DNA from 2 places in the Pedobacter sp. AC402 genome. Region 1 is predicted to be linked to the other one. Evidence: riboswitches for the same ligand, from Rfam matches in the RefSeq annotation. Region 1 holds a riboswitch; the other holds the start of a gene.

Evidence for each region. Region 1 has a riboswitch for fluoride ahead of AC0IWE_RS15865 (phosphatase PAP2 family protein). Riboswitches for the same ligand answer to the same signal wherever they lie in the genome.
Region 2: another riboswitch for fluoride. It lies ahead of AC0IWE_RS21880 (voltage-gated chloride channel family protein); the one in region 1 lies ahead of AC0IWE_RS15865 (phosphatase PAP2 family protein).

Annotation. Positions count from the first base shown of each region.
Region 1 covers NZ_CEEDAI010000009.1:1,163,409-1,169,055, forward strand. The annotation lists gene AC0IWE_RS15855 (TolC family protein) at 1-415, opposite strand, end outside; gene AC0IWE_RS15860 (four-helix bundle copper-binding protein) at 1,960-2,298, opposite strand; fluoride riboswitch at 2,526-2,594, shown strand; gene AC0IWE_RS15865 (phosphatase PAP2 family protein) at 2,637-3,191, shown strand; gene AC0IWE_RS15870 (EamA family transporter) at 3,196-3,609, shown strand; gene eno (phosphopyruvate hydratase) at 3,668-4,603, shown strand; gene AC0IWE_RS15880 (hypothetical protein) at 4,590-4,949, shown strand; gene AC0IWE_RS15885 (voltage-gated chloride channel family protein) at 4,968-5,647, shown strand, end outside.
Region 2 covers NZ_CEEDAI010000011.1:661,988-667,634, reverse strand. The annotation lists gene radA (DNA repair protein RadA) at 1-190, shown strand, start outside; gene AC0IWE_RS21895 (DUF4920 domain-containing protein) at 518-952, shown strand; gene AC0IWE_RS21890 (branched-chain amino acid aminotransferase) at 1,437-2,501, opposite strand; gene AC0IWE_RS21885 (tryptophan 2,3-dioxygenase family protein) at 2,631-3,596, opposite strand; fluoride riboswitch at 3,662-3,724, shown strand; gene AC0IWE_RS21880 (voltage-gated chloride channel family protein) at 3,743-5,020, shown strand; gene AC0IWE_RS21875 (transposase) at 5,137-5,647, opposite strand, start outside.

The sequences.
Region 1 (5,647 bases):
CTGATTTGGCGACTGCATTCTGAGCTTTATAGGCACCAAAATTATAGACCTCCCAATCAAGGGAGACAATACCAAGATTAGTAAGTGTAGCCTTGGTAGTGCTTTCAGTCCTAACACCTCTGGAATTGGAAGGAACAATACCAAAGGCCATGTATGGCCCTGCAACATTATTGTTTGAGCCCAGATCTGCCTGATAATTAAGCTTCAGATTTGGAAGGGCATTCGCCGCGGTCTCTCTTAACTGGGCGGCACGTATATCAACTGTTGCTGAATCAGCGGCCAGTGAAGGTGAAAAAGCGGTCACGTGATCGATCAGATCAACGATCCCGATGGGCTTTGGGGAGGTTTGGGCATGGCTTTCCAGCCCCATATATAAAAGTGGGAACAAACAGAAAATCTGTTTAATACGGATCATGTCTTTAAATTAAAATTTAAGGAAAAAGATTTGACGGACGTCTTGGACAGGAAACACGGTGATTAACCGGCCGTCGTCACTTCATCATTTGAAGGACCTGTCAATAAAAGAAAATTGAGATAAATCTCAGATCCGAAAGACCTGGTTGGAAATATAAATTGGGACTGATCCGGCAATCCTGTATCTGATCTCAAGAAAATACCTGTTTAGGTTAGAGGCTAAAAGCGAAAGCCCCAAAAATAAGATGACGCCGATAAGAAAAGCTTCCAAAACAGGAAGCACGGTTTTCTTGCGTTCATCAAGGATACACTTAAATTGTCTGGTAATTTTTGAATCCTTTCCAAGCGGAGAAAAGCTACCTTTGTACTGCGCAGCTGATTTTATTCCCCGGGCGGACTCTAAAAGGGAGAGGTTGGATAAAAAAAAGATATTGCCCAAAGAGATAATCAGGTACAGCAAGACGACTCCAATTATAGAGCAATTTGGTACCTGCTTAACTTTCAAACCCTTCAAATTTAACAACCTAAATATATAGGCGCTAAAATCTGCATTAATCTAAAAAGATGAGAGGATAAACCGCAACAAAACCGTTACAAAATATCAACAAATATTAGGTTACGATATTTCTCACCCTACTTTCGATTGTCATCGAATAATTTCTTTTTCCTATACTGTCCCTCCATCTTGTTGTTCAAAACTTTATCAAAATTAACCACAGCTTCACAATGCTCAAAAAGGGTCGAACTTCCGCGGGTTGACCCTACTAAGTGGCAATATGAGGCATCTAAAAAGTATGCCTCTTATTTTTTAAACATTAAGAACTTGAAAATAAGTCACTTACAATAGATTAAATTGAATTTTTCGGTTCGAACTTTTTAGAATTTTCCCTAAAATTAAGATATACCGCAACTATTTATAAAACACCAATTGTCTAGACATCAGTGTTGAACTCCATAAACTGCTATCTAATTAGCCAAATAAGCATGTGGATTAGTTTCAATTGCGAACATCGATCAGCTTGAATATTATTCAATTATAGGATAAACGGGGGGAAATCCGTTTGGTCTAAATTTTTTTACAATTATGCGCAAATGCCATGTAGCTTGCATTTAATTTAGAAGGTACATACCCTCGGTTTAACAACGTGATTGATTTAACACCGCCATTGAAATGAAATTTGTATTTTTTGTTTTTTGAAATAATTTGATGAAGCGGGAATTGAAAGTTCATGCATTATTTAATGCATTCCTCAACTCGCATCTAGCCTTCATTTTCATAGAATTCGAATTATCAAGTACTCATCATCAAAAACTGAAATTCTTATTTGAATAATGGAATGAGTTTATGAGAATCATATCCTAAAAAACCCATTTTTTTAAGGCTAGAGAAAGGACATACCAAGAACAACCTCAAACCTTGGTAAATATCAAATAATGAGGGAATAATGAAAATAAAATGAATGGAATAAATTTGCCTATTTATAAAAATGAAAGGGCAACTAGAATGCTGCCCTTAATCAATTAATGCTCACGGTGATTGGCATCTTAAGCAGCTACTCCTGTCATTCTTCTGCATTCTTCCGCACAAGCCTTACAAGCATCTGCACATTCCTGACAATGCTGGGTATGATGATTACTACACTCATCTCCGCATTGCTGGCAAATATCTGCGCAAATACGGCAAATGTCTTGAGCAAAAGAGCTACCCATACTCATCAATTGAGCGGCAGAGTAGCAGATGGCTGCACATTGCATATCAAGCTCAATACACCGCGCCATCATTTTCACGTCTTCTTCCTGAGTGCATGAACTTGCACAATGATTGCAAATTGAAGCACACTTTAAGCATGCATCAATACAGTTTTTCCATTCATGGTATCCCATAACTTTAATTTTTTAGGGTTATAAAAAAAATTCCTATATAGATAACATGGTTATTTCCAGGCGGTTTCATTTTGTTTAAGAAAAGCTTTAATCCCGTGATATGATGCTTGTTTAAACGGTAGAAGAATAAGAAACTGGTTCTCGTATTCAAATAAGGAGGAATAGTGATAAATTAAATTCTCAACACCTACTTTAAGATTTTGCACATCATTTTATTAGTATTATATTTGCAATACGGAAATGGTGTCCTTCCGATTCAACCGCTTTTTTCAAAAGCTGATGGCGCCTACAATAGAAATTCCAGCAGGTAATAAAATCTGCCGGTCAAAGTATTGTAGGTGAAAAAATTAAAAATAAATTCTCAACTCTTATTGCTGGCAGCTATCTTAATTGCGCTTGTCTTACTTTGTCTGTCTGCCAAAGTGAGATCAGTGTTAGCAATGGTCCTGCCGGTTGAAACTGAATGGTTCTTGTGGATAAATCAGCACCATAATGCATTCTGGGATACGATCATGTACTGGGCCAGTGATAAGCGTTTTTGGCTTCCTTTTTATGCCTTCATTATTTATTGCCTCTTCCAGAATTTCTGCAAAAAAATTTGGCAGGTTCTTATTACCATTGCGCTACTAGTTGCTAGTGCAGATCAGATTGCTTCAGGACTGATTAAAAACACCGTTAAGCGTCTACGCCCTTCCCATGAACCGAATCTAACTACGATCATTCATTTAAGTAAAGCAGGTGCGGGTGGGATGTATGGATGGCCATCCGCTCTTTCATCACCTATCTTCAAAAGCATTCTTTCCGCTGGTTCGGCATTTACCGGATCATTGCCGGAGCAACGGTTCTTGTACTCATTTACTTTGGAATTATTCAATAACGGAAAATTAACATAAAACTATGTGGTGGATCTACGCGCTATTATCAGCTTTCTTTGCTTCCCTTACGGCCATCTTTGCAAAAGTCGGCGTAACCAATGTCAATTCTGATTTGGCTACTGCCATACGAACGGTGGTAATACTGATTGTAGCCTGGGGGATCGTAATGGCCAGAGGCGAACTTAAAGGAATTACGGAACTGTCAAAGCATAACCTGCTATTTCTTTTTTTATCTGGCCTTGCCACCGGCTTGTCCTGGATATTCTACTACAAGGCTTTGCAGATCGGGAAAGTGTCCCAGGTCGCCCCTGTTGATAAGTTGAGTGTTGCCCTAACTATTATACTTGCAATGGTGTTCCTGAAAGAAGCTCTTACCCTGAAAGTATTCTTTGGTGCCCTGCTGATCATTGGGGGAACACTGGTTTTGATCTTTTGAGAAACTCAATTATTTGTAAGCAACCGAAATACTAAAAATCAATATAAAACAAAAAACTATGAAATTAACTAAAATTCATGCCCGTGAAATTTTGGATTCCAGGGGCAATCCGACAGTAGAAGTAGAAGTCACTCTTAACGGAACAACAGCAAGGGGTATTTCTCCATCCGGGGCAAGTACGGGTGAAAAAGAAGCCGTAGAGCTTAGAGATGGTGATCCAGAGCGCTATAATGGTAAAGGCGTGGAAAAAGCAGTAAAAGGGATTAACGTCGAAGTCGGCAAATCAGTCACCGGCTTATCCTTTGAGGGTCAGCAGGCCTTCGATGATCATATAATTGGTCTGGATGGAACCGAGAATAAATCAAGGCTCGGCGCAAATGCGATGCTTGCGGCCTCAATCGCCTTCGCCCGGGCTTCGGCCGTTGCAAAAGGGATTCCCTTGTATAGGCAGCTAGTGGAAAGGGAAGGTTACGTAATGCCCGTACCGTGCATGAATGTCATTAATGGGGGAAGGCATTCTGATAACAACATCGATTTTCAGGAATTTATGATTGCCCCTCATAACGCCCCCTCGTTTAAGGAAAGTATCCGTATGGGCGAAGCTGTTTTTCATTCCCTGAGAAGTCTGCTAAAAGCGAAAGGCTATTATACCGGAGTTGGTGACGAAGGTGGGTTTGCGCCAAATCTGAGTTCTAATGAGGAAGCCGTCCAAATCATCATGGAAGCGATACATATTGCCGGTTTTGCTCCAGGCAAGGATATTTCCCTTTGTCTTGACCCAGCGACCAGCGAAATGTGGAATAATGGAAAATATGAATTTTATAAAAGTTCTAAAGAACGGATCACAACAGATGAAATGATTGGCTTTTGGGAAGGATGGTTAAAAGAGTACCCAATTATCCTGTTGGAAGACGGGTTGGGCGAAAACGATTGGGAGGGATGGAAAAAGCTGACCAGCCTTTTGGGAGACAAAGTGGGAATTGGTTGGAGATGATATATTCTGCACCAACCCGAGTATTATCCAGCAGGGAATCGACCAGGGCATTGCAAACAGCGTACTGATTAAATTGAACCAGATCGGTACAGTTTCCGAAACGCTAAAGGCCGTAGAACTAGCCCAAAAAAACGGTTACAATTGCTTTATTTCTCACCGCAGTGGTGAAACTGAAGACACGACAATTGCGGATCTGGTTGTCGCTACCGGTGCGGGGCACATCAAAACAGGAAGTGGCTGCCGCTCTGAAAGGGTATCTAAATTTAACCAGTTGCTTCGGATAGAAGAAGAACTTGGTGATAGGGCATCATTTGCAGGAATCAATACTTTTTATAAAAAATTATAAATCAGCCACTAACCTACAATGAAACATAATAAATTTTTATTTGAACACCTTTCGGTTTTTAAATATGCGGTTCGATGGACGCTGCTTATACTTCCTGTTGCCATTGCAATAGGAAGTATGGTTGCCTTGTTCCTTTGGCTGCTAGGCTGGGCCATTCACTTTCGCTTTCAGCATACCTGTCTCATTTTTCTGCTACCTTTAGCAGGTATTGTGATCCACCTGATTTATCAGTCAGTTGGTAGGTCCTCAGAAAAAGGAAATAACCTGATCATGGATGAAATCCATAGGCCGGGTGGTGGAGTGCCCAGGCAGATGGCGCCAGTAATCTTAATAACTACAGTGATTACCCATTTGTTTGGCGGATCGGCTGGAAGAGAGGGAACCGCGGTACAAATCGGAGGAAGCATCGCAGGAATGTTTAGCCGCTGGTTTAAGCTAAATGAGGTAGACACCAAGATGCTCCTTACCGCGGGAATTGCAGCCGGGTTTGGGGCGGTGTTCGGAACACCGCTCACCGGTGCCATATTTGCAATGGAAGTTCTGGCCATTGGAAGAATAGAGTACAAGGCTTTACTTCCCGCATTAATTGCCAGCGTGCTTGGTGATCTTACTGTCTCTGCCTGGGGCATCCATCATACCGCTTATCACATCGATCTCATAGAGAAAAGTGCCTACTTTCTATCTGAATACCTGCCGGT
Region 2 (5,647 bases), on a different contig from region 1:
AGTTGGGCTATCAGGAGAAATAAGGGCGGTAAATAGAATTGAACAGCGTATTGCAGAGGCTGATAAGTTGGGTTTCGAAACCATTTACATTTCTAAATACAACTTGAAGGGGATCGCATTAGAAAAGTATAACCTAGAAATCAAAGCGGTAAGTAAAATAGAAGAAGTTTTTAGTCTTGTTTTTGGCTAATAGTTGGGGAAACAATTCAACAACATTCCCCATATAGAAGAAAAAATTCCACGGTTCCACAATTTTGGCAAAAACGATATAAAAAGGCAAAACAAAATAAACTGCTTATTATTAGCGGTTTACATCTAAAATAAAAAATATAGATGGATTTGGATTAAGCTTTGCCTAGTAACGTATGTTCTATGAGGCCATAGAACTTTACGAAAATGGGATGATTTTTCCCCGTTGGTGGACACCAACGGGGAATTTTTTTGCCTTTAATTTATTTAAAGAAAAATTAAATAACTTTGATTCAAGATAATAACCGGAACCATATAATAAATAAACATGAAAAAGATCATTTTGAGTTTAAGCCTTTGCCTATCTGTAGCATTTGCATTTGCCCAAACCGCTTACAACGGACAAAAATTCGGAGAGGAAGTTAAACCCGGAAATGTAAAACCCGCAGCAAAAATGGAAGCTGCAATGGGAGACAAAAAAACGGCAGACATGAAAATTGAAGGCAAAGTGGTAGATGTATGTAAGAAAAAAGGTTGCTGGATGACCCTTGAAATGCCAAATGGTGAACCGATGCGGGTAACATTTAAAGATTATGCCTTTTTTATGCCAATGGATATTGTAGGCAAAAAAGTTGTTTTAGACGGCTTAGCTAAAAAACAAACAATTTCTGTGGAAACTTTACGTCATTATGCGGAAGATGCAAAAAAAACTCCTGAAGAAGTAGCAAAAATTACAGATCCTAAAAAGGAGCTTGCTTTTTGAAGCTAAAGGCGTGGTAATTTTAGATAAATAGGTTTAAAATCTGAAATCCTAATATAGAGGCTGAAAAAGCTTAATTGTCTCCGTTTGTAACGAGGATCTTGAGGTAAGCATTTGCAATGCGAAAATAGTTTCTTTAACAGCGATAAAATCGCTTTTCTCGTACATCCTTCGTTACAAACAAGGACGATGTAGTATGATTATCTATGAATTTTCTGTGCTTCCATTGCAGAAACTATCTCTAGTTCATTACCGAATTACCAAACACTTACAATTGATAAGTACGAAGCAATCCTGAAACACACGCTAGTGTAGCGATCGTTATAAGATTGCTTCGTCGGTTGAAAAAGCCTTCTGGCTATGAAGATACCCATAGGATATTCATTTCCTTGAAATAATGTCATTCATATTGATTTTATACAATAAATTCTCCCTCACGATGACATATATATTAAGATACAACCTCCTACTATTGGATAAGATTTTATTACAAAACCCAATTCCAGCCAAACTCATCAGGAGCTAAGCCGTAACGGATATCGTTTAATTTTTTAGCAATTCCATTGGAAATGTGCCTTGTAGATGGATCAGTTAATTTATAAATCTGACCATTATAACCCATTTCGCCAACATGCGTAACTGTAGCAGCAGTTCCTGCAGCAAATGCTTCTGTTAAGCTTCCGTTTTCAATTCCCTCGATCACCTCTTTAACAGAAACCCTACGCTCCTCAACCTCAACACCGGCCTCTTTAGCCAGCTTAATAATTGTATCGCGCGTTACGCCATCTAAAACTGTACTGCGTACTGATGGGGTAACCAGTTTACCATTAATTACAAAAAGCAAATTTGCGGTTCCGGCTTCTTCGATAAATTCGTGTGTAACAGAATCCGTCCAGATTAACTGATCAAAACCTTCTTTTTTAGCCTGCTCAAAAGGGTATAGTGAACGGGCATAATTTCCGGCAGTTTTAGCAAAGCCAACTCCACCTTCATCTGCACGGGTAAATTCAGTTTCGATTTTAACTTTTAAAGCACTGCTATAATATGGACCGGTTGGTGTGGTTAATAAGGCAAATTTATAAGAATCAGATGCTTTTACCCCTAAATATGGGTCCATGGCAAACATTACCGGACGGATATACAAAGCGTAATCTTCCTGGTTAGGCACCCATTTCTCATCCACATTGATTAACGCTGCCAAACCTTGCATAAAAATTTCTTCAGGGATACCTGGCATCGACATCCTTGCCGCTGATTTGTTAAAGCGTTCGAAATTTTTATCAGCACGGAAAACACTAATCTTTCCGTCGGGTTGACGGTATGCTTTTAATCCTTCGAAAATTGCTTGTCCGTAATGAAGTGCTGAAATTGCAGGGCTCATAGGAATGGGGCCATAAGGAAGAATCTGTAAATTTTTCCATTCGCCATCTTCAAAGTCGGCTGTAAACATGTGATCGGTAAAAACCTTACCGAATGGTAACTGCGAAAAATCAGTAACAGCCAAACGGGTTTCGGTTGCATTCGTGATTTTTATATCTAATGTCTCGGTCATTGTATTTGAATTTTGAATGAGTGAATGATCGAATGATTGAGTATTTTACCTGCTCATTCTTATATTCAATCATTAATTATTTCGCGCAAATTAAGAAAAAACGTGCTTTTTTAATAGCTTTTTATAATATTAATCTTTGTTTTTGAGTGTTTTAAGTACACTAAGCACCCATCCTTTGCCCCACTCTTCCATTTGTTCATCCGTCCATAAGAAAGGATAGAAGATTCTTTTTTGAAAACGCGGAGGCAGGTATTTTTGCCAGTTGGTTCCTCCTGTTGCGGCAACATCAACAGGATCTTTCTCTAAATAACGTACCGCCGATTTATAATGTGATAAAGGCCATTCTACGTTTACATATAAATCTAATTTGCGCAGCTCTTCTGCAAGTGCTGTAACATCTGCTCCATTTGCCTGTAATTGATGATATAGCGCCGAAAAATTAGTTAGTGTACGATCTTTTGCCAGCTGCAGAAACTGAGCAGCATACTTTTTAATAAACTGTTTAAGGGTTAAGGTTTGTTTGCCCGAAGCCAGCTCAGTTGCCCCAAATTTCCAATAAATATTTTCAAACTGCTCTTCTATTGTTGCAGTGCTTAAAGCTACACGTTTAGATTTATCAACCAGGCGGATAAAATCAGTAGCACAGATTTCAATCATCCTATACTGCCCCGATTGGAACCCACTTGCCGGTAATAGCGACATGCGGAATTTTAAAAACTGTTCTTTCTCCATACCATCAACCATTACTTCAAAAGATGTGGTTAGGGCATTGAAATAAGCGTTAATGCGTTTTACGCGGGCAGTAAAAAACTCAACCGTTAAATTTTCATGCTCAGCAATCTGCCTGCACTCGTGCAAAGCTAGTTTAAAATAGAGCTCGGTAATCTGATGGTACATGATAAAGATTTCTTCATCAGGAATTGGTGTTTTAGGGCTTTGCAAACTGAGTAACGTATCCAGATGGATATAATCCCAGTAGGTTAGGAAATCGGCATATAAAAGGCCATCGAGGTAGGAGGCCATATCCTGCCCCATTGCGGTATACTTTTCTTGTAATTGGTTTAATTTGTCTTTTATTTCTGGTGTGAAATCCATTGTTTGAAGTTAGCTGGTACAAAGGTGATAAAGATTTTGCAACAAATAACTAAATTTTATACATTTGAAACCAAGGCGATGGGGTACCGCCAAAACCGCCCAAACAGGCTGATGACTCCTACGATTTTATTTAAAATTGAATTCAAATGCCTGTTAAAAAATTAACAGAAGGATTTCTTCTGTCTGTTCATCGCTTTATTAAATTCGACTTCGGATTACTCTTGATTAGTACACTTAAGTGGTTGCTGATTTCTGCGCTACTAGGGGGGCTTATCGGGTCTGCTTCAGCCTTGTTTCTGGCTACTTTAAACTGGGTAACCAACTACCGCGAACAACACCTCTGGATCATTGCCTTTTTACCTTTAGCTGGTATTAGTATTGGTTTGGCTTATCATTATTGGGGCACAGCAGTGGTAAAGGGAAACAATCTCTTAATTGAAGAGTTACAATCGCCTAAAAAGATCATACCAATTGTGATGGCTCCGTTAATTTTTGCCGGCACAATTATTACCCATTTATTTGGAGGATCAGCCGGAAGAGAAGGTACTGCTGTTCAAATTGGTGGTGCATTTGCCGATCAGTTTACCAAACTATTAAAACTTAATGCCAGAGACAGGAAAGTTATTCTGATTTGCGGCATTAGTGCTGGCTTTGCCTCCGTTTTTGGAACCCCATTAGCTGGTGCCGTATTTGGGTTGGAGGTTTTTGTGGTTGGAAGTTTAACTTATAGTGCAATTCTACCTTCGTTTATTACCGCAATAATTGCCGATTATGCATGCAAGGCCTGGGGCGTTGGCCATACCCATTATAGTATCTCTGTAATACCTGAACTAAACTCGGTTAACCTGCTGCTATCATTAGGGGCCGGTATATTGTTTGGACTTACAGCAAGATCTTTTTCTGCCTTAAACCATGGTTTATCCAAGATTTTCAGTAAAATTAAGTATCCGCCGCTTCGTCCTTTTATAGGTGGAATAATTTTGATTGGCATTATTTACCTGATTGGAAATACGCGTTACATTGGTTTAGGGATACCTGTTATTTCAGCCTCATTTACACAACAAGAAGCTTACTATACCTTTGCCATTAAATTATTTTTAACAGCTTTAACATTAAGTGCCGGGTTTAAGGGAGGGGAAGTAACCCCACTTTTTTTTATTGGAGCAACATTGGGTAGCTTTTTGAGTTTTTTTATTCCATTGCCATTGGGATTGCTCGCGGGAATGGGTTTTGTAGCTGTTTTTGCAGGCGCAGCAAATACTCCGTTAGCCTGTATTTTTATGGGTGTAGAGTTATTCGGAACCTCCTCGGGAATTTACATCGCCCTTGCCTGTGTTACTGCATACCTGTTCTCGGGCCATACCGGGATTTATCAATCACAAACGATTGGGGCCCCGAAACATTTGTTGCTGAAGAGGCGTTGAGGGAACGGGGTGGATAATGTAAATAAAAAGCCTAGGCCATGGAACCGTAGTCCTAATATTTCTTAAACTAAGGGAACTGGCTTTGACAACCTTCTAAAGAATTGCAAAGAAGGTTGTCAAAGCTCATCAAACCTCATACTATTATTAAGGTCTGTATGAAATTCTATATATTCTTTTTTTCCGCCAAACCAATCCAGTACTTCTTGCTTCTTTAATTTACTATCTGTATTCAATAAAATCCTGTTGTACGAACTCCACTTCCATTCTCTAAAATTTACTATAAGGTTGTGTTTCTGGGGATTTGTATGAATATAATAAATGAGCCTAATTAAATAGAATTCATCATTTATCTGGGCGCGCTTGAAGGGCGTTTGAAACAACGTACCTATTCTTCCATGCTGAATATTGAATGCCAATGCGTAAGATTGAAAAAATATTCTGAATTGTTTGCTTACAATTTCATGGATTGAAAAATTGCTAATTGAATCTAAGACCTTTAAATTTTCTTTAACCTGGATCAGCAGATGAAAGTGATTTCCTAATAAACAATATGCATATACATTTAAAACATTAGAAAGGTACTTGTCGAGCTTTTTCAGGAAAAACTTGTAGTTAGCATCTGATTTA